3 regions of the Corynebacterium suedekumii genome follow, and region 1 is predicted to be linked to each of the others. Evidence: riboswitches for the same ligand, from Rfam matches in the RefSeq annotation. Region 1 holds a riboswitch; each other region holds the start of a gene.
The links. A riboswitch is a leader RNA that binds a small molecule or an ion and turns the genes downstream of it on or off. The one in region 1 is predicted to bind thiamine pyrophosphate.
Positions count from the first base shown of each region.

Region 2: it holds a riboswitch for thiamine pyrophosphate, as region 1 does, so the genes downstream of both, QP029_RS09030 (ECF transporter S component) here and QP029_RS00865 (SDR family oxidoreductase) in region 1, are expected to answer to the same signal.
Region 3: it holds a riboswitch for thiamine pyrophosphate, as region 1 does, so the genes downstream of both, thiM (hydroxyethylthiazole kinase) here and QP029_RS00865 (SDR family oxidoreductase) in region 1, are expected to answer to the same signal.

Region 1 covers NZ_CP126970.1:173,088-180,697, reverse strand. The annotation lists gene QP029_RS00885 (L,D-transpeptidase) at 1-320, shown strand, start outside; gene QP029_RS00880 (SDR family oxidoreductase) at 330-1,205, opposite strand; gene QP029_RS00875 (MsnO8 family LLM class oxidoreductase) at 1,274-2,191, shown strand; gene QP029_RS00870 (DUF308 domain-containing protein) at 2,281-2,853, shown strand; TPP riboswitch at 2,872-2,974, shown strand; partial or broken gene QP029_RS00865 (SDR family oxidoreductase) at 2,961-3,119, shown strand; gene QP029_RS00860 (ATP-grasp domain-containing protein) at 3,116-4,114, opposite strand; gene QP029_RS00855 (hypothetical protein) at 4,179-5,390, shown strand; gene QP029_RS00850 (hypothetical protein) at 5,399-6,070, opposite strand; gene QP029_RS00845 (hypothetical protein) at 6,128-7,342, shown strand; gene QP029_RS00840 (hypothetical protein) at 7,299-7,610, opposite strand, start outside.
Region 2 covers NZ_CP126970.1:1,789,809-1,797,418, reverse strand. The annotation lists gene QP029_RS09055 (ABC transporter permease) at 1-117, opposite strand, end outside; gene QP029_RS09050 (peptide ABC transporter substrate-binding protein) at 246-1,862, opposite strand; gene QP029_RS09045 (nucleoside/nucleotide kinase family protein) at 2,016-2,567, opposite strand; gene QP029_RS09040 (energy-coupling factor transporter transmembrane component T family protein) at 2,564-3,328, opposite strand; gene QP029_RS09035 (ABC transporter ATP-binding protein) at 3,325-4,692, opposite strand; gene QP029_RS09030 (ECF transporter S component) at 4,692-5,282, opposite strand; TPP riboswitch at 5,274-5,383, opposite strand; gene QP029_RS09025 (DUF2218 domain-containing protein) at 5,392-5,763, opposite strand; gene QP029_RS09020 (2-dehydropantoate 2-reductase) at 5,774-6,688, opposite strand; gene QP029_RS09015 (DUF808 domain-containing protein) at 6,793-7,610, shown strand, end outside.
Region 3 covers NZ_CP126970.1:2,159,832-2,167,441, forward strand. The annotation lists partial or broken gene QP029_RS10825 (bifunctional hydroxymethylpyrimidine kinase/phosphomethylpyrimidine kinase) at 1-1,036, opposite strand, end outside; partial or broken gene thiM (hydroxyethylthiazole kinase) at 1,045-1,766, opposite strand; TPP riboswitch at 1,748-1,847, opposite strand; gene pflA (pyruvate formate-lyase-activating protein) at 1,870-2,736, opposite strand; gene grcA2 (autonomous glycyl radical cofactor GrcA2) at 2,737-2,988, opposite strand; gene QP029_RS10850 (pyruvate formate lyase family protein) at 3,039-5,141, opposite strand; gene QP029_RS10855 (NAD(P)/FAD-dependent oxidoreductase) at 5,447-6,868, opposite strand; gene QP029_RS10860 (SAM-dependent methyltransferase) at 7,044-7,610, shown strand, end outside.

The sequences.
Region 1 (7,610 bases):
CCACCTTCGGCCTGGCCTACGAGGACGGCGGCTACAAGACCGCCGTGGACTACGCCACCCAGATGTCCTACTCCGGCATCTACGTCCACGCCGCCCCCTGGTCGGTGGGGCAGCAGGGCTACTCCAACGTCTCCCACGGCTGCATCAACGTGACCACGGAGGCTGCCGCCTGGTTCCAGAACACCGTCAAGCGCGGCGACCCCGTCGTGGTGAAGAACACCATCGGCGGGACCCTGTCCGGCTATGACGGCCTGGGCGACTGGAACATCCCGTGGGAGACGTGGAAGGCCGGCAACGCCGACGAGACCAGCTCCTGGTAACCGCCCGCGTTACGGGGTGGGGGTGCCGCCGGTGACGGCGAGCGTCTCGCCCATGACGTAGGAGGCCTCGTCGGAGGCGAGGAACACGTACGCCCCGGCGAGCTCGGCGGGCTGACCGGCCCGGCCGACCGGTGCCTGCTGGCCGAACTCGGTGAGCTTGTCCATCGGCTGGCCGTAGCTCGGCTGCAGCGGGGTCCAGATCGGGCCCGGAGCGACGGCGTTGACCCGGATGCCCTTCGGGGTCAGCTGGGTGGCCAGCCCCTTGGACAGGTTGTTCATCGCGGCCTTGGTCATGGCGTAGTCCAGCAGCGTCGCCGAGGGCTCGTAGGCCTGGATGGAGCTGGTGAAGATGATCGCCGAACCCGGCTGCAGGTGCGGGATCGCCGCCTTGGTCACCCGGTAGGCGCTGTAGATGTTGGACTTCATGGTGGCGTCGAAATCCTCGTCGGGGATGTTCTCGATGCCGTCGTGCCAGATCTGGCGGCTGGCGTTGTTGACCAGGATGTCCAGCCCGCCGAACGCCTCGACGGTGTCGCGGACGATCTTCTCGCACTGCGCCAGCTCGCACAGGTCACCCGGCAGGGCGAGAGCCTTCTGGCCGGCGGCCTCGATGGCCTCGATGACGCGGTCGGCGTCCGCCTGCTCCTCGGGGAGGTAGGAGATGGCCACGTCCGCGCCCTCCCGGGCGTAGGCGACGGCGACGGCGGACCCGATGCCGGAGTCGCCGCCGGTGATCAGGGCCTTGCGCCCCTGGAGGCGGCCGTGGCCGACGTAGCTGTCCAGGCCGATGTCGGCCTTCGGCTCCATCTCCTTGTCCAGGCCGGGGTGGGGCTGGCGCTGCTCGGGTGGCTCGATGGTGGGGTAGAGGGAACGGGGGTCATGCATGGTGGTCCTCCTGTCACGCATTAGTCATGTCTGATGTGAGCGCCCAGAGTACCCATATCCTGGACGGCATGCGCCTCTCCGTTCTCGACCGGGCCAACGCCACCAGTACCGCCACCGGCACCGCCACCATCTCCTCCACCGCCGACGTCCTGCAGGGTGTGCTCGACCACGCCCGCCACGTCGAAGCCCTCGGCTTCGCAGGCTTCTTCGTCGCCGAACACCACGGCGTCCCCGGCATCCCCGGCACCCAGCCGGCGATGCTCGCCACCGCCGTCGGCGCGGCCACCAGCCGGATCCGGGTGGGCACCGCCGGGATCATGCTGCCGGCGCACCAACCGCTCATCGTCGCCGAGCAGATCACCACCCTCGAGGCCCTGTACCCCGGGCGTGTCGACGCCGGCATCGGCTCCTCCGTCGGCTTCACCGCCGCGGTCCGCGCGTCCCTGCGGCAGGGGGATGCGGCCGAGCTGAAGGCCCGCTACCCGGAGGACCTGCGGGAGATGCTCGGCCACCTGACCACGGACACCCCGGTGTGGCTGCTCGCCGGTTTCCGCTCCGTCCTGCTCGCCGCCGAACTCGGCCTCGGCGTCATCCTCGGCGGCCCCAACCAGGCGGACGCCGCCGACCTCTACCGGCGCAATTTCCGCCCCGGGCGTATCGACGCCCCGCAGGTCATCCACTCCCTCAACGTCGCCGTCGCCGACACGACGGACGCCGCCCGCGACCTCCTCCTGCCGGAGGCCTTTGCGCAGGCTCACGCCCGCACGACCGGCGTGTTCGAGGCGCTGCGCCCGGTCGATGAGCTGCCGACGCCCACGGAGAAGGAACGACGCCGGATGGCGGAGACCCTGGCGATGGCGGTGTGGGGGACCCCGCGGGACGTCGAGAAGCACCTGCGCGGACTGGGCGACGTGCTGGTCACCGGCGGGATGAGTGATCCCGCGGGGCGGGCGCGGTCGGAGGAGCTGCTGGCTGAGCTGGTGTGACCGGCCCCCGGCACACAGGAAACTCCCAAGTATAGGTATTACTATTGGTCGCGTACCTCATAGTCACCATATTTTTCAGGAGTTTTTCCATGACCACCACTGATTCCGGGCGCCTCGGCGCCCTCCGTTCCGCCGGCTTCACCGCCCTGCTCATCCGCGGCATCCTCGGTATCATCCTCGGCGTTCTGCTCCTCATCGCACCCCTGACCAGCGCCACCATCCTCGCCACGATGGTCGTCCTGTTCATCGGATTCTGGCTCATCCTCGACGGTCTCACCGCCTGCTCTTTCGCCTTCAAGGAGAAGAATCACGATGTCAGTGGCTGGGGGTGGACGCTCGCCGGTGGTATCGCCGCCGTCCTCATCGGTATCGGCGCGATCATCTACCCGCTGACAGCCGCGGTGGCCGGCACCCTCATCATCCTCTGGTTCCTCGTCGCCGGCCTGTTCATCCGGGGCGTCCTCGAGCTCGGTGACCGCCAGCTCGGGGGCTGGGGTATCGCGCTCGGCATCATCAACATCCTCGCCGCGATCGCCATCGCCGTCGCCCTGTGGACCAACCCGGCCGTCGCCCTCGGGGCGTTCATCTGGGTCGCCGCGATCTACGGCATCGTCTTCGGCATCGTCGCCGTGATCGCCGCCTTCAAGGTCCGCAACGCCTGACGCTTGCTAAGGTGACGGTCTCGTGACACGGGGTGCTGCCCGCCCATCGGAGCAGCTGAGAACACACCCGTCGAACCTGATCCAGTTAGCACTGGCGAAGGGAATGTCCGGACGCGGTCTTCGACCTCATCGCCGAGGGCACCCCGTTGCAGTCGGTGACCACTCCGGAGGAATTCGCCGACGCCATCCTGTTCTTCGCCTCCCCGTGGGCGCGATCCGTCACCGGCCAGAACCTGGTCGTCGACGGTGGCCTGGTCAAGGACTAGTCGGGCCGGATCCGGTCCCGCTTGCTGGCGTGGAACAGCTCCGGGTCAGGCGGGGGATCAGTGTGGACGCGGGCGGGCCGCCAGGTCGCCCGGGCCTGCTCCAGGTCCACGGCGGCCGCGGCGAGGAAGTCCGCGACCGCCTCGATCACCGGTGGTTCGCAGGTGGGACACGAGTTGACCTCGTAGACCACCAGTTCGCCGGTGGCCCGGTTCTCGCCAATGTCGATGCCGCCGATGAGCGTGCCCGCCGCCCGGGAGGCACGCGCCGCCAACTCGGACAGCTCCGGGGTGAGCGGGCAGGGGGCGAGGTGGCCGCCGGCGAGGATGTTGGTGATCCACTTCCCGGGCGGGGCGTAGCGGTACATGGCGAACACGGGGTGGTGGTTGACGGTGTAGACGCGGATGTCGCGGCCCGGATTGTCGATCCAGGGTACGACGTAGTAGCCCTCGTCCCGCTCCCGCAGCCGGGCGAGCAGGGCGGGGGCGTCGGCGGCGTCGGCAAGCTTCTCGACGCCGCGGCCCCCGTGCCCCACCAGCGGCTTCACCACGGCGGGGGCGTCGAGATCCTCGAGCCAGTCCTGCAGGGCGGTGTCGTCGCGCCCGGTGATGACGGGGTAGCGCAGCGCACCACCGTCGCTGAGCAGAGTGGAGTCGAGGAACTTGTTCTGCGCGCGGAACAGCGTCATCGCGTCGTTGATCACCGGCACCCCGAGCCGCGCGAACACGTCGAGGTAGGACATGCCCGGCACCAGGAGGTCATCGAGGACCCAGCCGACGACGAGGTCGGGGTGGAGCTCCAGGGGGCCGACGCTGAAGCTCACCTCGTCCGGGTCCATCCTGGTGACGATGTCATGTGGATGCACCCGGATGACCGACACCCCACGCGCGCGGAGTGCCGGGAAGAGGAGGTCATGGTCCTCCTCGTCCGTGTCATCGCCGAGAATGACGATGAGTGGACGGTCCGGTGTGAGCGGATCGTCGAGACGACTCAACATGAGCGCCATCTTATGTGTCGTCGGCGGGGCAGGTGGGGAGTTCGGTGCCGATACAGTGGTGGGCATGCGCGGATGGAATCTCAAGAACGCCTCGGCCGTGGTCATGGTCGCCGGCCTCGGCTTCGCTGCCTGGGACGCGCTGGGGCAGACCCCGCGGGTGGTCGGGGCAGCAGTGGCGATGATCGCCGCCCTCGTCCTCGTGTGGCGGGTGTCCAAGGGAACCCGGCGCCTCGAGTCCTTCCTCTCCGCGCTGGTCCCCTCGCTCGTCGCCGCCGGATTCATGACGATGTGGCTGTACCAGGCCTCCCCGGACACGCCGTCCCCGCAGAACGGGGCAGGTGGGATCGGTGAGACCACCGCGGTGGCGTCCGGTACCCTCCCCGCCCCGCCGGTGGCGAACCTGACGGACCTGCACGCCCAGTCCCTCGACATCGCCGACCAGCTGACCGACGGCGGTTCGGAGCGGGTGTTCCGCTCGCAGCTGAAGACGGACGTCAACGCCGGCGGCTCACTCATCGAGGTCGTCGAGGGGGACTCCGTCTACCGCGCCCGCCTGGAGACCTACCCCGAACGGGAATGGCAGTGGGAACAGCGCATCGATTCGCTGCAGAAGACCACCTTCAACGGCCACGAGGTGACCCTCGACTTCGCCACCACGATGGCGCAGCTCCGGGAGGATGCCGCGACGATCGGCATCAACGCCGCCTACGAGTCGGTGTGGATCGATCCGGGACACTCCAGCTTCCAGCCGCTGGAGTCCGCCAACCCCCGAAAACTGCCCGTGCTGCAGTTCAACTCCACGGTGGACGGTCGTGAGCTGCGTCCCCAGATCCTCGGCGACGGCACCCTGCCGGGCACGTTCTTCGACATCACCGACCAGTCGGCAGTTGTCGATGAGATCATCGCCGCCCTGCGCCTGGACAACCGGCCCACCACCGGCATCGATGTGCAGACCCTCACCGCCCGCACCCCGACGGCCCTGGAGCCGCGTCTCGACGACCGCCCGGTCTACGGTGGCGTCGAGTTCCGCGGCGCCGTCGGCGCCGAGACCCTGCAGGTCACCGTCGGCGTCGGCCAGTTCCCGACCGTCTTCTCCCGCACGCCCACCGAGGGCCTGGGATCAGTCCCGCTCGACAGCATCCCGGCGGACTCCCTGGACAGGTTCCTGCCGGACACCGATCAGCCCGTGGCCTGGCAGGTGCGCGCGGAACCGGGCGGAACGATCCTCCGCGTCATCGAGGCCCCCGGCGTCCCGGAGCAGCGGCACCGCCTCTAGGCGGGCCGTCAGGCCGAGGGCAGTTCCCCGCGCTGCACACGTTCGAGGCGGGCGACCGCCGGCAGTGAGGCCGGCAGCAGGCCAGCCTGCACCAGTGACCGGACCGTCTCCAGTGCCCGGCGGTAGTAGGTCTGCCGCTCATCCTCCGTCGCCGCGCCCTGCGCATGCCGGTAGAGCTTGAGCCCGGTCTCCGCCTCCGCCCGGTAGGTGGCCGAGAGGTTCGAGGTACCCGTGGAGCGGGCGTAGCGCTCCGCACCCGCCCACGCCATCCGCAGCTCATGGACCGAATCCACGTAGGCGTCGACCTGGGCGGGCGTGCCCTCGGACTCCGGTTCCGCCCGGGTGGCGGCGGCGAGGGCGTCGAAGTAGCGGTGCACCTCCGGGCGCGAGCGGTCCCACAGGCCGGGGAAACGCAGCAGCATCTCCGGGTCGAACTCCCACGCGGCGTAGGCGTCGAGCACCTCTCGGTGCTGTATGCGGGCCTGGTCGAGCGGGGAGATCTGCGGTTCGGCGGGCAGCTCTGACGGTGGCTGTTTCATCGTGGCCACGATGACGATGAGGCCGACGAGCGCGACACCCACGCCCGCGAGAAAGCCGACCGTGCCACCCAACGCCCAGGCGACGAGGGCGGCGAACCCCACCCACGGGACGGCGACTGCCATGCCGGCTGACGGTTTCATGGCTGTGAGGGTACCAGCGGGGGCGAGCCGATACCCGGGGCCGATACTGTTGTGCGCATGAGCGAGCGGCCCATGGACAGACACCACCGGCGTGCGGCCGTGGGCGGCGGCCTCGCCGTCGCCGGTGGGCTCGGCGCGGTGGCCTGGGAGGACAACGGCACCCGGGAAGTGCTGATCGGCGCCGGATTCGCCGTCCTCGGCGCCCTGCTCATCGTGTGGACGGTGAACAGACACTCCCGCCCCGTCGTCGCCGTTCTCAGCGCGCTGGTCCCGGCCCTGGTGCTGACGGTCGTCGTGTCGATGGCGATGCTCAACCCGGGCGCCTTCGACACCAACCGCGCGAACCGGATCATCGACAGCGGTACCCACCCCGCCAGCGTCGTCCACGACCTCGAGGCCCTCCAGGATCACGCCCTGGCGGTGGCGGACACCCTCGTCCCCGACGGATCGTCGAAGCTGATCGACATGACACTGACCACCGACGTGGCCACCACCGGCAGCAGTGTGTCCGTCTGGGACGACAACGGCGACGTGGTCACCGCCCGCCTGGAGGGGTACCCGGAGCGGCAGTGGACGTGGAAGAAGCGCCGGAGCTCGCTGGAGTCCCCCACCTTCGACGGACGCGACATCACTCTCTCCTACGCCCCGGTCCTGGCGGAACTCGAGGAACGGGCGCAGGGCATCGGCCTGCGGCCGGCGTTCGAGACCGTCTACATCGTCCCCGGTCACTCCGCCATGCAACCGCTGGCCTCCGCCAACCCCCGGGCCCTGCCGGTGCTGGAGTTCCGCTCCCACGTCGGCGGCCGTGACATCACCGCCCAGGCCCTCGCCGACGGCACCCTCCCGGACTCCTGGTTCGACCTCACCGATCCCGAGGCGTCCGCGCAGATGGTCCGGGACGCCCTGCTTCTCGACGACCGCACGTCCCCCGCCCGCCTGCAGACCCTCACCGCCCGCACCCCCGCCAAGCTCCACGAGTCCCCGTCCTTCGACGACCGTCCGCGCCACGGCGGAGTGGAGTTCCGGGGCACCGTCGGCGGGGAGCACCTGGCGGTGACCGTCGGCATCGGCCGCTTCCCGGAGATCCGCGAGCGCAACGAAGTCGACGGGCTGGGGTACCTGCCCCTCGACGAGATCCCGCCCGGCCTTGACCGCGTCTTCGAGCCGACCGATCTGCCCTTCACCTGGCAGCTGCGGGCAGAAAGGGACGGGCCCGTCTACCGGGTGATCAACGCCCCCGGAGCCGAGGAGACGTCGGCCCCGGCGGGCTGACCAGTTCGTCACGCTGCTCCGCTTCCAGCCGGCCGACCGCCGGCAGCGTCGCCGGGAGCAGCCCCGCCTGCACGAGGGCGCGGACCTTCTCCAGGGCCCGCCGGTAGTAGGTCTGCCGTTCCTCGGCGGTCACCGCTCCCTGCGCGTGGCGATACAGCTTGAGACCGGTGTCCGCCTCACTCCGGAACCGGGCGGAGAGATTCGTCGTGCCGGTTGAGCGTGCGTGGCGTTCAGCCCCGGCCCACGCCATCTGCAGCTCCTCCACCGC
Region 2 (7,610 bases), 1.2 Mb from region 1:
GCCGAGGGCTTCGACCGGGTCGCCGGGCATGAGGAAGACGAGTGCGTAGATGAGCAGCGTGGCTCCGAAGAACACGGGGATCATCTGGAGCAGTCGTCGCCCGATGTAGCGCAACATAACTATTCCTTAGCTAGATCCGTTCGGGCACCTGACCGCAGGCACGACCAAACCCCGCGTGAGTGACCCTCACGCGGGGTAAGTCGAACTGGTCAGATGTCACGGATCAGATCGTGGTCCGTGGCGGTCTACTGCTTGGTGATCTCGTAGTACACCGGGACAGACTTCCAGGAGAAGGTGACGTTGTCGACGTTCTCGCTGTAGCCGCCCGCGACGTTGGAGTACCAGAGCGGGATGGCCGGCAGGTCCTGGAACAGGATCTCCTGGGCCTCGTTGTAGATGCCGGCGGCCGCCTCCGGGGAGTCAGAGCCTGCGGCCTCGGCCAGCTTGGCGTCGAAGTCCGGGTTGGAGTAGTCGCCGTCGTTGGAGCCGGCGCCGGTGCCGTAGAGCGGGCCGAGGAAGTTACCCGCGGACGGGTAGTCGGCCTGCCAGCCGGCACGGAAGGCGCCCTGGATGGTGCGGCCGGTGACGTCATCGCGCAGGGACTTGAAGTCCGGGTACGGGTTGCCCACAGCCTCGATGCCGAGGTTGTTGCGGATGGAGTTGGTCACCGCGTCGACCCAGGCCTGGTGGCCACCGTCGGCGTTGTAGGAGAGGGTGAACTCACCGGTGAACGGAGCGATCTCGTCGGCCTGGGCCCACAGCTCCTTGGCGCGCTCGGGATCGAAGTCGAGGACATCGTTGCCGGCGACGTCACCGTCGTAGCCCGGGAGGACCGGGGAGGTGAAGTCGGTGGCCGGGGTGCGGGTGCCCTCGAAGATGGTGTTGGTGATCTCTTCGCGGTCGATGGCGTGGGACAGGGCCTGGCGGCGCAGCTTGCCCTCTTCGCCACCCCAGTGCTCGAGGCTCTCCGGGATGGTGAAGGACTGGAAGACGGCGGAGGGCTGGTTCACGGCGCGCTCGCCGAGCTCGTCCTCGAAGGTGGAGAAGGCGATGTCCGGGATGGCGTCCAGGGTGTCGAGGTTGCCGGCCAGGAGGTCGTTGTAGGCGGCGTCCTGCTGGGCGTAGAAGACGAACTTGATGCCGTCGTTCTGCGGGGTGCGCTCGCCCTGGTACTCCTCGTTCGGGACGACGGTGGCGTCCTGGTTGTGGTTCCACTCCAGGAGCTTGTAGGGGCCGTTACCGTTCGGGTTCTCGCCGAAGGCGGCCTCGTCCTCGCGTGCCTCGTCCGGCAGCGGGTAGAAGGCGGAGTAGCCCAGACGCTGCGGGAAGTCGGCCTCGGGCTGGTTGAGCTCGATGGTGAAGGTCTTGTCGTCGACGACCTGCAGGCCCTCCATGGACTCGGCACCCTCCTCGTAGCCCATGATCGGCTCGAAGAAGTAGGCGGAGAGGTGGGAGTTGGCCACCGCGTGGTTCCAGGTGTCCACGAAGTGCTGCGCGGTGATCTCAGTGCCGTCGGCGAAGGTCCAGCCGTCCTTGAGGGTGACGCGGAAGGTCTTGTCACCCTCCGGCTCGATCGACTCGGCCATCTCGTTGTGGATCTTGCCCTCGGCGTCGTAGTAGACGAGGCCGGAGTAGATCAGGTCGACGATGTTGCCGCCGCCCACTTCGTTGGTGTTGGACGGGATGAGCGGGTTCTGCGGCTCGGTGCCGTTGGCGGTCACGTAGTTGTCGCCGCCCCCGTTGCCGTCGCCGCCGCCGTTGGCCGAGTCACCGTTGCCGGAGTCGGAGTCGCCGCAGGCAGCCAGGCCGAATACCAGGGTGGTGGCAGCCAGCGCCCCGAACGCTTTCTTTCTGAGAGTCATGCTGTGGACCTCCAGGTCGATATGGGTGTTTGACCAAGCATAAACTGTGACCCGGCTCATTAAAATTGCCGCACCGCCCCGCCGTCACGTTTTGGCCGGAAAGCCACCGGGTCTACGCCGGCGTAACGGGCCGTTCACCTGCCGTTTGCCACATCAGACGTCTGGCAACTGCCCGTGAATGTTTATCGCCGGGCCACCCCCGCCACCCCCGGAGAATCCTTCCGGGGTCCACTCCAGTTCGAAGTCAACGGGCAGATCCCCGTGCTCTGCGAAGTGCCCGGCCTCCTGCTCCGCCCACATGTCCCACCACGGTTCGTAGTCGGCGTCCCGGGCGAGAGCCCGGGCCCTACGGACGGTGACGGGGGCACTGAGGCGGACAGTGAGGACGTCGCCAAGCAGTCCCGCAGCGGCCACCGACGCCTCGGTGATCGCCCCCACTCCCTCGATGAGGAGCGAATCCCCCGGGTCCAGAAACACCCGGTCGGCAGGAACGGAGTTCTCCCAGTCCCAGCGGCGATAGCCGGGCCGGGTGGGGTGCAGGACATCGTCGACGACCATGCGGGAGGCGGCCGCAAGCCCCGACCAGCCCGGGTAGAAGTCGTCGAGGTGCACCACGGGGATCCCGGTGCGACGGGAGACGGCCTCGGCGAAGGTGGTCTTGCCGGCACCGGAGGGGCCGTCGACGAGGACGGTGAGGCGGGTCATGCCACCCCCAGGAAACGGAAGGAGCCGACGGCGACGGCGATGCCGATCGACGCGACGGACACCACCAGGCACACGGCCATGACGATCCAGTCGCGCGCGGACAGGCTCGACTCGCGCGCCCAGGTTCGGCCGTGCTCGGCGACGCGGTTGAAGCCGCGGGCCTCCATGGCGGTGGCGAGCTTGGCTCCCCGGCGCAGCGACAGGACGAGCAGGCCGAAGGCGAGGGTGAGGAAGTAGCGGATCCGGCCCTGGTCGGCGATCCCCCGGGCCCGGCGCGCGCGACGCATGGAGTCGAGGTCGTCGCGGAACAGCGACACCAGGCGGGCGGCGGCCACGGCGCCGAGGACGAAACGTTCAGGCAGGCGCAGGACCTGGGCCAGGCCGTCGCCGAGGTCGGTGGGGTCCACGTCCGCGGACAGGACGATGACGGGCAGGCCGACGGCGAGGACACGGACGAAGATCGCCGCGGCCAGCTGGAGGGAGTTGTCGGTGACGTGGGCGAAGAGGAACTGGGCGTAGGTTTCCCCCTCCGGTCGGCCGTAGAGGGCCATGGGGATGGCGGCCAGCGGCGCGGCGAGCAGGATGGGCCAGCCGCGGCGCAGCAGCCGGCCCCAGCTGACGCCGCAGAAGGGGGCGACGAGGACGGTGAAGGCCAGGGCCACCCCGGCGGAGACGACGTCGACCGACAGCAGCAGCGGGGTGGTCAGCAGGATGAGCCCGAGGATGCGGGTGACGGGGTTGATGTCGCGCAGGAGGTTCACCGGATCACCACCTCATGATCGCCGAGGGCGTGGCGGTAGGCCTCGTCGTGGGTGATGGACAGGACCGTCACCCCGTCGGCGGTGAGCTGCCGGACCAGGCCGACCAGTTCGGTGAAGGTGCCGGGGTCCTGGCCGAAGGTCGGTTCGTCGAGGACCACCAGTGTCGGCGCGTTGACCAGGGCGGTGGCCACGGACAGGCGGCGTTTCTCCCCGCCGGAGAGGGTGAAGGGGTTGGCCTCGGCGAGATGCGCCAGCCGCAGGCGGGTCATGAGCTCGTCGATCCGATCCGGGTCACCTCCGGACACCGCCATCTCCTCGCCGACCGTCCGGGCGACGAACTGGTGCTCGGGGTCCTGGAAGACGTAGCCGATGCGGTCGGCCAGCTGCCGGGAGGTCCAGGCGTGGGGCGCCTTCCGCAGTCCCTGGCGCAGGTCCTCGGCGTAGTGCAGTCGACCGCCCTCCGGGGGCAGGAGTCCGGCCAGGGTCAGAGCCAGGGTGGACTTGCCGGCGCCGTTGGGCCCGGTGAGCACGGTCGAGCATCCGGCGGGCAGGTCCAGGGTCCGGGGTGGGCCCCAGATGGTCTGCAGCTCACGGGCCTCGACCAGGGAACGCGTCCCGGCGGGGACGCCGGGGGCGGCGGGCAGCACCGGCAGCGACGGCAGGTCGTCGGCGGTGGTCTCCACAAGGCGGGCACTGCCCCCGCCACCGGAGCCACCGGCCGTGCCGGCCGTGCCGGTCGTGCCGGACTCCAGGCGCAGGAACCGGTCCATCATCGCCCGCCACAGGTGCGGGCGGTGTTCCACGACGATGAGGGCGGCTCCGGTCTCGGCCACCACGGCCTCGACGGCCTCGACGATCTCGGTCTGTCCGGCCGGGTCGAGGTTGGCGGTGGGCTCGTCGAGGAGGATGAGTTCGGCACCCATGGCGATGACGCCGGCCAGCGCCAGCCGCTGCTTCTGCCCGCCGGAGAGGTACCGGGTGGGATGGTCGAGCGGCAGGTCCAGTCCGACCAGATCGAGGGCGCGGCGGACCCGGGGCCAGATCTCGTCGCGGGGGACACGGAGGTTCTCGCAGCCGAAGGCGACGTCGTCGCCGATGCGGGAGGAGATGACCTGGGAGTCGGGGTCCTGCAGGACCATGCCGACGGTGCCGCGGACGGTGAGGGTGCCGGCCTGGTCGCCGTCCTCCTCGTCACCGAGCAAGCCGGCCAGGGCGGCCAGCAGGGTGGACTTGCCTGCCCCGGAGTCGCCGGTGAGCAGGATCCGCTCGCCGCGCCGGACGGTGAGGTCGATGCCGGACAGTGCCGGGTGGATGCGGGAGGCGTGCCGCCAGCCGAGGCCGCGGGCCTCGACGAGCGGAGCCATCACACGCGCTTTCGGCCGGCGGCGAAACGGTCGAGGGCACCGGTCGCGGCCAGTGCCCTGACCAGCCAGTGACCGAGCAGGCCGGCGAGGATCGCGCTGGAGATGACCAGGCAGGTGAGGTAGATGGAGTTGAAGGTCAGCGACTTGGCCAGGTTGGCGCTGGTGAACAGCTCGAGGATGAACGCCCCCACGGCCGCGCCGACGCCGGCGAGCATGGCCACCGGGAGGGTGAAGCGGCGGTAGCCGAAGGCGGCGAAGACGAGCTCGGCGCCGAGGCCCTGGGCCAGGCCGGAGTACATCGTCTCGATCCCCCACTGGTTACCCAGCAGGGCGGAGACGATCGCGGCGAGCAGTTCGACGAACAGGGCGGCGCCCGGTTTGCGGATCACCAGCCCGCCGAGGACGCCGCCGATGAGCCAGATCCCCACGGCGAGGCCGCCGAAGCCGGGGGTGAGTGCGTCCATGGCGGTGAACCAGGCATAGCCGATGGAGTTCCACAGCCAGAAGATGAGGCCGCAGGCCACACCCAGGACGGAGGCGATGATGATGTCGATGACGCGCCAGGAGGCGCGCGAGGAATCAGTGGTCACAGTATGTCTCCCTAGCGCCGGTACTAACCGGATCAGGTTCGACGGTTCGCCGTGGACGGCGTCTCAGCCCGGAGTTTCACCGGGCACCCGTGGTGTCAATGTGCGCCGGTCAGTCTAGCCCACCCGCAGCAGGGGTGGATCTCGGGCCCACCCATCGGGTGCCCGGCTCTCCCCCGGCGCGTTTCCACTCCACCTCGATGCTCTCCGCCCCGAAGCCCTCGGCCAGCTCCACCACCCCGGTGCCCACCATGGCCTCGAGCTGGTTGACGTCGTCGGCGGCGCACTCCAGATGGAGCAGGAGGATCCCGTCGCCGGCGATCATGTCCACCTCGGCGTCGTGGCCCCAGGTGAACATGAGGTGGCCGCGGCCCAGGTCGTCGTCCCAGTCGGTGTGGGCGGCGTGCGCGAAGCGGGCGGCCAGTGACCTGGCGTACCGCCCTGGCTTCTCGCAGCGGACGCGGGCGGTGGCGGAGGCGGTCATGCCACTCAGGCTACCCCAGGGGTGTCTGCTCTCCGCGCTGTTCCAGCACCGTCAGCAGGAGATCGTGCAGGCGGGTGTCCACGCCCACAGCATCGCCCATCCGGCAGACCGCACCCACCTGAGCGTCGAGCTCGGTCTCCCCCGCCGGGGCTCCGGAGACCAGGTCGCGGTGCATGGAGCTGGTGGCCATAGCGGGCATGCGGTCGGCGAAGGCGAGGGTGTCGGCCACCGCGGTGGGTTCCAGCGGGACGCCGTGGGCCAGGGCGGTGTGGTGGATCTCCGTCATCATCGCGGCCAGCGAGTCCCGGTAACGGGTGCGCAACTGACCCAGCGGTGCCCCGGTCAGTGCCCCGAGGGCGCCGGTGGAGACGACGAACATGGCCTTGGCCCACACACCGACGAAGATGTCGTCCCGGATCACCGCCTCCACCCCGGCCGCGGTCAAGGCCGCGCCGAACTCGTCCACCCGTGGATCGTCGCTGCCGTCCCAGGTGCCGTAGGTGTAGGAGATGGGGCCGCCGTGGAACTCGACCGCACCGGGACCGGTGTGGTGGAAGTAGCCGCGCACGACGCCGGGCCAGGTGCGTTCCGTGCCCACGACGTCGGCGACCAGTTGCGGCACCTCGACCGAGTTCTGGGTCACCGCCACGGGTACGCCCTCCCCCAGCCCGGCGAGCATCCCCGTCAGGTCCGTCTCCGTGGTCGCCTTGACGGCGAGCAGCACCAGGTCGACCTCGCCTGCCTCGGACAGGGCAGGGACGGCCGGAACGGGGACGGGCGGGGCATCGTTGAGGGTGATGCCCCGGTCGCGCAGGACGGTGAGGGTCTCGCCGCGGGCGATGAACACGACGTCGTGTCCCGTCTCCACGAGGCGTCCGCCGAACCAGCCGCCGACCGCGCCGGCTCCGATGATCGCGATTCTCATGTCGGCCAAGTCTAGGTGCGCACACCTACCGCCGGGCGTAGTATTTCACTGTTCAGTACGACCCCCTGCTCCCCCCCAGCACCCGTCCAACGAAAGGTTCCGCCATGGCCGGTGGCCTCATTGCCCTGCTTGACGACGTCGCCCTCATCGCCCGGAGCGCCGCCGCCAGCATCGACGACGTCGCCGCGGCCGCCGGCAAGACGTCCATGAAGGCGGCCGGCGTCGTCGTGGATGACGCTGCGGTGACCCCCCGGTACGTCGCGGGCGTGAACCCGACCCGGGAGCTGCCGATGATCTGGCGGATCACCAAGGGCTCGTTGTTCAACAAGCTCGTCATCATCCTGCCGATCGCGCTGCTGCTGTCGTGGATCGCCCCGTGGGCGCTCACCCCGATCCTCATGGTCGGCGGTACGTACCTGTGCTTCGAGGGTGCGGAGAAGATCCTGCACAAGGTCCTGCCCCACGACGGCCACGCGGAGGAGAAGACGCCGGTCAAGGACCAGGTCAACGCCAAGGAGGCGGAGGACAAGCTGGTCAAGGGTGCCATCACCACGGACCTCATCCTGTCGGCGGAGATCATGGTCATCTCGCTCAACGAGATCGCCGATCAGCCGATGCTCTTCCGCGCAGCCGTCCTCGTCGTCGTGGCCATCGGCATCACCGCCCTGGTCTACGGTGCCGTCGCCCTGCTGGTGAAGATGGATGACGTCGGCCTGCACATGGTGGAGACCGGCAGGGGTGAGGCCTTCGGCCGCGGCCTGGTCGCCGCCATGCCGAAGATCCTCACCGCCATCTCCGTCATCGGCACCTTCGCCATGCTGTGGGTCGGTGGCCACATCATCGTCGTCGGTCTCGAGGAGTTCGGGATCACCTGGCCGTACGACTTCATCCACGGCCTCGAGGTCGCGGCCGGCGGCGGGTT
Region 3 (7,610 bases), 870 kb from region 1:
ACCACGTCGACGCGGTGGACCAGCTCGCGGACGGCCTGTTCGGCGTTCTCGTCGAGGAGCCGGTCGCCGGAGCTGGCGACCATGACGGGGTCGAGCACCACCGGAATGGTGCCACCGTAGGCGGCCAGCGCATCGGTGACGACGGCGACGGTGTCGGCGTCGCCGAGCATGCCGATCTTCACCGCGTCGACGGCCACGTCCTCGAACACGGCCGCCAGCTGTTCGGCGAGGAACTCCCGCGGCGGGGTGTGGACGGCGCGGACACCCCGGGTGTTCTGGGACACCAGCGCGGTGACCGCACTCATGCCGTAGCCGCCGGCGGCGGTGATGGACTTGAGGTCGGCCTGGATGCCGGCCCCGCCGGTGGGATCGGTGCCGGCAATGGAGAGAATGCGGGGGATCATCGGGTGTAGGCCTCCTTGAGGTCCCTGGCAGCCGCGGCGGGATCGGCGGCGGCCATGATGGCGGAGACGACACAGATGCCGTCGACGGCGGTGTCGGTGAACAGTCCGGCCCGGTCGGCGTCGATGCCGCCGATGGCCACGGAGGGCAGGTCGGCGGTGCGGGCCCGGTCGGCGAGGGCGTGAACGCGCTCGACCCCGAGGCCGGCCGGGGCGTTGGCCTTGGTGGTGGTGTCGAAGGCGGGGCCGATGCCGATGACGTCCGGGCCCCGGCCATCGAGGGCGATGACGGCGTCGAGTTCGGTGTCCGAGCCGACGGACAGGCCGATCATCTGGTCATCCCGCAGGAGCGCCCGGGCCCGGGGGAAGGGGATGTCGATCTGGCCGATGTGCAGGTGGCAGCGCAGTCGGCGGGCCACCTCGACGCGGTCATTGAGGAACACCGGCACGTCCACCGCATCGAGCAGGGCCGCCGCGGTCGCCTCGACCTCGGCGTCGGTGGCGTGTTTGTCGCGCAGCTGGACCACGGTCGCCCCGCCGGCCACTGCCCGGGTGGCGATGTCGACGACGCGGTCCGGCCCGCCGCCGAGCACGGGGTCGGTGACCAGGTACAGGCTCCAGTCCACCGTGCCCATTGCTCCGCTCATGCCTCCTCCACGCTGACCAGCTCGGCGATCCGGGCATCGTCGACCTCGGCGAGGGCGTCGAGCCAGGCGACCGCGAAGCTGCCCGGTCCGTTGGACCGGTGGGCGGCGAGCTGCCCGGCGGCGCCGACATGGGCGTGGGCGGCCAGCACCGCGTCATGGTCGTCGACACCCTCGACGGAGAGGTAGGCGGCCGTCAGCGCCCCGAGGGAGCGTCGACGTCGCCGGACACGGCAACGACCCCACCGGTCTGCTCGACCAGTGCCCGGGCGGCGGGCAGCGCGTCGGCCACGGTCTCGGTGGCATCCACGCCCCGCCCGCCGGCCCCCAGGCCGGCCAGGGCCGTGATCTCCGAGGCGTTGCCGCGGACGGCGGTGGGGGAGGCGTCGACAAGCGAGAGCAGGAACCGCGTGCGGTGTGCCAGCCCGCCGGCACCGACGGGATCGACGACCCAGGGGGTGCCGGCCGCGGTGGCCCCGCGCACGGCTTCCCGCATCCCGGCGTAGCGCTCGGCGGAGGGGGTGCCCGCGTTGATGAGGACACCGCTGGCTATCGCCGCGAACTCCGCGGATTCCTCGAGCGTGTCCACCATCGCGGGCGAGGCGCCGGCGGCGAGGAGGACATTGGCGGTGGTCTCCATGACCACCGAATTGGTCAGACACTGGACCAGGGGAGTCGCCTCCCGGAGTGCGCTGAGCGCACGGAAAACTGCCATGACAATCCCTTCGCTAGTACAAGCTAGAGCAGGTTCAATGGGTGTGATCTCAGCGCGCTGTCGAAGCGCGCACCCCATGTCGTAACGGCAGACAGTAGCAGAACGCGGGTCAGTAGGTGGTGATCCCCCGCGAGCGGAAGATATCGCGGGTGGCGGCCAGGGACTCCGCCGTCGGCGGCTTCGTGTCGGCGAGCCGGTAGTTCATTCCCAGCTCACGCCACTTGTCCGCGCCCATGTTGTGGAAGGGCAGGACCTCCACTCGTTCGACGTTGGGCCAGCGGGCGACGATGTCCGCGACACTCTCCACGTTCTCCGTCGCGTCGGTCAACCCGGGGACGAGGACAAAGCGCACCCACACCGGCTTGCCGGCGGCGGCGAGCCGGTCGCCGAAGTCGATCGTCGGCTGCAGCTCCCGGGTCGTGACCTCCGTGTAGGTCTCCTCGTCGCCGGACTTGATGTCCAGCAGGACCAGGTCGATGTTGGCCAGGTCCTCATCCGTGAGCCGGGCCCCGAGATAGCCGGAGGTGTCGATCGCGGTGTGGATGCCGGCGTCATGGACCTCCTGCAGCACCCGACGGGTGAAGGCGATCTGGAACAACGGCTCGCCGCCGGAGATGGTCAGTCCGCCGCCGGAGGCGCCGAAGACCCGCTTGTAGCGGCGGATGCGTGTGACCACGTCCTCGACCTTCTCGAGGGTGCCGGTGCGCATCTCCATCGTGTCCGGGTTGTGGCAGAACTGGCAGCGCAGCGGGCAGCCGGAGAGGAACAGCGTCATCCGGGTGCCGGGGCCGTCGACGGCGGTGACCATCTCCCAGGAGTGCACCAGGGCGACGTCACCGGTGTGGCGGGCCGCCATGAGCTCCGGGCGGGTGAGGTCTTCGGCGGTGCCACCGATGCCGCCGGCCACACCCCGGACCCGTTCGCCGAGTTCCGGGGTCAGCTGGACGACGCCGGTGATGCCGTCAGTGGAGGCCATCTACGCCCCGTGGTGGAAGGTACGGGAGATGACGTCGGCCTGCTGTTCCCTGGTCAGTTTGACGAAGTTGACGGCGTAGCCGGACACCCGCACCGTGAGATTGGGGTAGTTCTCCGGGTGCTCCATCGCATCCTCCAGCGTCGACTGGTCGAGGACGTTGATGTTGGCGTGGTAGAGACCGGACTCCATGTTGTGGGCGGTGCGGTTGGCCTTCATGTCGGCCATGCGCTCGTCGAAGGTCTTGGTGGACATGTGATGTGCTCCTCGGGTGATTCGGGGTTGGTTCCGGGGTTTGGGGTGGGTCAGTTCTCGTCCATGATGAAGCCGGCGTCGAGGATGCCGACCAGGTTGGTCACCTGCTCGTCCTTCGTGCGGCCGAGTCCGGACGGGGTGATGGTGTTGGTCAGGGAGATGCCGTCGAGGGCGTCGTGGTAGTCGAGCTTGCCCACCGAGAGCATGGAGGCGACCATGCCGTGGTTGTCGGCGCCGTTCTCCGGGTTTGCGCCCGGGGCGAAGGGGGTACCCGCGCGGTGGCCGGAGGGGAAGTTTCCGGTGGCCTTGCCGTAGACCACGTTGGAGGTGATCGTCAGCACCGACTGGGTCGGGATGGCGTCCCGGTACATAGGGATCTCCTTGATCTTGGCCATGACGGTGTGGACGATGGTGGCGGCGATGTCGTCGGCCCGGTCGTCGTCGTTGCCGTAGGTGGGGAACTCACCCTCGGTGATGTAGTCGACGATGAGCCCCGAGTCGTCGCGCACGGGGGTGACCTTGGCGTACCTGATGGCGGACAGGGAGTCGGCGACGATGGACAGACCGGCGATGCCGCAGCCCATGGAGCGGACGATGTCCGAGTCGTGCAGGGCCATCTCGATGGCCTCGTAGGCGTACTTGTCGTGGCACCAGTGGATGATGTTGAGCGCCTCGACGTAGGTGCCGACGACCCAGTCGAGCATCTCCTCGTACTTGGTCCACACCTCGTCGAAGTCGAGCGGTCCGTCGCCCTCGATGGGGGTGAACTGGCCTTCCCTGGTGATCTGCTTGCCGGTCATCTCGTCGCGGCCGCCGTTGATGGCGTAGAGCAGGGACTTGGCGGCGTTGACGCGGGCGCCGAAGAACTGCATCTGCTTGCCCACGGCCATGGGCGAGACACAACAGGCGATGGCGGAGTCGTCGCCCCAGCGCTCGCGGATCTGCTTGTCCGACTCGTACTGGATGGACGAGGTCTCGATGGAGATGGCGGCGCAGAACTCCTTGTAGCCCTCCGGCAGCTGATCGTCCCAGAAGATGGTGATGTTCGGCTCCGGGGCGGGGCCCAGGTTGCGCAGGGTCTGCAGCAGGCGGAAGGACGTCTTGGTCACCTGGGGGCGGCCGTCGGACATGAAGCCGGCGTCGGACCAGGTGGCCCAGTAGGGGTCGCCGGAGAAGATCTGGTCGTAGTCCTCGGTGCGCAGGAAGCGGACGATGCGCAGCTTGATCACCAGGGCGTCGATGAGCTCCTGGGCGAAGGACTCGTCGATGCGGCCGGCCTGCAGATCACGCTCGATGTAGATGTCGAAGAAGGAGGACAGGCGGCCGAAGGACATGGCGGCGCCGTCCTGGGACTTCACGGCACCGAGGTAGCCGAAGTAGGTCCACTGCACGGCCTCCTGGGCGGTGGTGGCCGGGCCGGAGATGTCGAAGCCGTAGTCGGCGGCCATCGCCTTGAGCTTCTTCAGTGCCTTGATCTGCTCGGCATGCTCCTCGCGGAAGCGGGCCCAGTGCTCGGAGAAACCCTGGGGGCCGGCGGCGTGCTTCGCGGCCTCCTTGTCGGCGATGAGGCGGTCGACGCCGTAGAGGGCGACACGGCGGTAGTCGCCGATGATGCGGCCGCGGCCGTAGGCGTCGGGCAGGCCGGTGATGATGTGGGAGGAGCGGGCGGCCCGGATGCGCGGGGTGTAGATGTCGAAGACCGCGTCGTTGTGGGTCTTGCGGTAACGGGTGAAGATCTTCTTCATGTCCTCGTTCGGCTCCCGGCCCGACTCGCGGATCGCGGTCTCCACCATGCGCCAGCCGCCGTAGGGCATCATCGCGCGCTTGAGGGGGGTGTCCGTCTGCAGGCCGACGATGACGTCATCGTCGTCGGAGATGAAGCCGGGGCCGAAGGCGTCGATGTCGGCCGGGGTGTCGGTGTCCACGTCGAACACCCGGCGCTGGCGCTCCACCGACAGGTAGTTGTCCTCCAGGTGCTGCCAGGTGCGCAGGGTCTTCTCGGTCGGCCCGGCCAGGAACGAGGCGTCCCCGGTGTAGGGGGTGAAGTTGCGGGCGATGAAGTCGCGGACGTCGATGGACTCGAGCCAGGGGCCGTCCTGGAAACCCTCCCAGGCGTTGGTGGCGTCGGCCTGCGGTGTGGTGGCAGTGGTCACGGGTGGAACCTCTCAGGGTGTTCGTCGGTGGTGAACGGGGTGCGGTGGCACGTCAAGCTCCCGGCTGCTTTACTTCCGCACCGCCGGCGCTGTGACCCGGCGACGCGACGGCGAAGCTCCTGCGCCACGTATGCGCCCAGTATAAGTGGTCTGACCACAATCTGCCAGCGCCCGGACGGTAACGATCCGGTGTATAGGTGTGATCTTTGACCAGCTTTCGGGCCGTTCCAGGCCCGGAATCACCCGACCCGGCACCACATGACGGTGGAGCCGAGTCGGGGAGGATCAGATCAGCGGGGGAGAAGTCAGCGGAGCTGCTTCTTGCCGGTGAACTTGGTGGTGTCGCGCAGCTCGATGGGGGTGTCACCCTCGATCTCGGAGGTGAACTGCGACAGCTTCATCAGCGCGGTGCGCGAATGCAGCTGCTGGCGGGTGGTGGCCAGGTTGTAGCGGGTACGCGACACGCTGTTGAGGCCCCAGTTGAGCATGGAGACCAGGCGGTTGCGGAAGCCGACGAGGAACAGGACGTGGACGGCCAGCCACAGGACCCAGCCGACGAAGCCGGTCACCTCGACCTTGCCCATCTTCACCACGGCGTTGAAGCGGGAGACGATGGCCATGGAACCCTTGTCGAAGTACTCGAAGGGCTCGCGCTGCTCCGGGGTGGAGCGGCCGGCGATCTCGTCGGCGATGAGCTCGGCGGCGTACTGGCCACCCTGGATGGCGGTCTGGGCCACGCCGGGGAGGTTCTGGTAGTTCATCATGTCGCCGATGACGAAGACGTTCTTCAGCTCACCGACGGTGAGGTCCGGGTTGACCTGGACGCGGCCGGCACGGTCGATCTCGGCACCGGTCTGGTCGGCGATGAGCTTGCCCAGCGGGGAGGCCGCGACACCGGCGGACCAGATCTTGGTGAACGCCTCGATGGTGGTCTCGGAGTCGTCGGTGGAGTTCTTGTAGGTGACGGTCTTGTCGTTGACGTCGGTGACCATCGCGTTGAGGCGCACGTCGACGCCGAGGCGCTCGAGCTCGCGCTGGGCGTTGCGGCCGAGACGCTTGCCGAAGGGCGGCAGCACCTGCGGCGCGCCGTCGAGCAGGATGATCTTCGCGGCGGAGGTGGAGAAGTTGGAGTACTCGCCGACGAGGGTGCGGTGAGCCAGCTCGGCGAGCTGGCCGGCCAGCTCCACACCGGTGGGGCCGGCACCGACGATGACGAAGGTGAGCAGGCGCTCGCGCTGCGCGGCGTCCTTGGCCAGCTCGGCGCGCTCGAAGGCGCCGACGACGCGGGCGCGGATCTCCAGGGCGTCGTCGATGGTCTTCATGCCCGGGGCGTGCTCGGCGAAGTGGTCGTTGCCGAAGTAGGACTGGGAGGCACCCGCGGCGACAATGAGCGAGTCGTACTCGAAGACCCGGTCATAGGCGCCGAGGGAGGTGGTGACCAGACGCTTCTCCACGTCGATGTCGGTCACCTCCGCCTTGACCACGTTGACGTTCTCCTGGTCCTTGAGGACCTGGCGGGTGGACGGGGCGATCTCGCCGGAGGAGAGGATGCCGGTGGCCACCTGGTACAGCAGCGGCTGGAAGAGGTGGTGGTTGGTGCGGTCGATGATGGTGACGTCGACGTCGGCGTTCTTCAGTTCCTTGGCCGCGAACAGGCCACCGAAACCGGAGCCGATGATGACGACATGGTGACGGCCACTCTCAGGACGGAAAGGGGTGATGGTCATGAATTGGTTTCCTCAACTTGTCACTTCGGGCTTCAACTTTCACCAATCGTAGACCGTCGGGGCCTCGAGCACCGCGCGCGGGGACAGGGTGCCCTCACCGGTAACCCCGGTTTCCGGGATCGACTCGGACGCGCCTGCGGGATTCCACTCCGGCGGGGGGTTAGCATGTCCGGTTGTGAGACATCCCCGATCGTCGGCCATCGACGCCGACGCCTGGCCCGGCGTCGCCACCGTCCCCGCCGGTCGCCTGGTCAGCGTGCGTGCCCGCCTCGCCGAGGCCGCCTTCGCCCGCGCCTGTGACGCCGCGGGGCTCGATCTGGATCCGACCGGTGAACCGGACCTCGTCGTCGAACACGAGGGACTGTTCGCCCGCCTCGCCGTGGCCGGCTGGCTGGGACTGGCCGAGAGTTATCTGGCGGGGGAGTGGCACGCCGACGATCTCGTCGACGTTCTCGCCGCCCTGCTCGCCACCGGTTACCGGCCGCGCGCGGGACTGCCGCGGGGACGGTCCCTCGGTGCCTACACGGGCGGGGAACTGCCCACGGAACTGGTGCGGCTGAGTTCCGGCGACGGGATGAGCGCGTTCGGCGGGGTCTTCGCCACCGGTGTGCCCACCACGGTCCGCACCGCCGTGCCCTCCCACGTCCCCGGCGGGCGCGGGCCGGACACCCACTTCATCGACCTGACCACCATTTCCGAACCGACCAGCGCCGAACGCGACGACCTGGGCGACGCGCAGGCC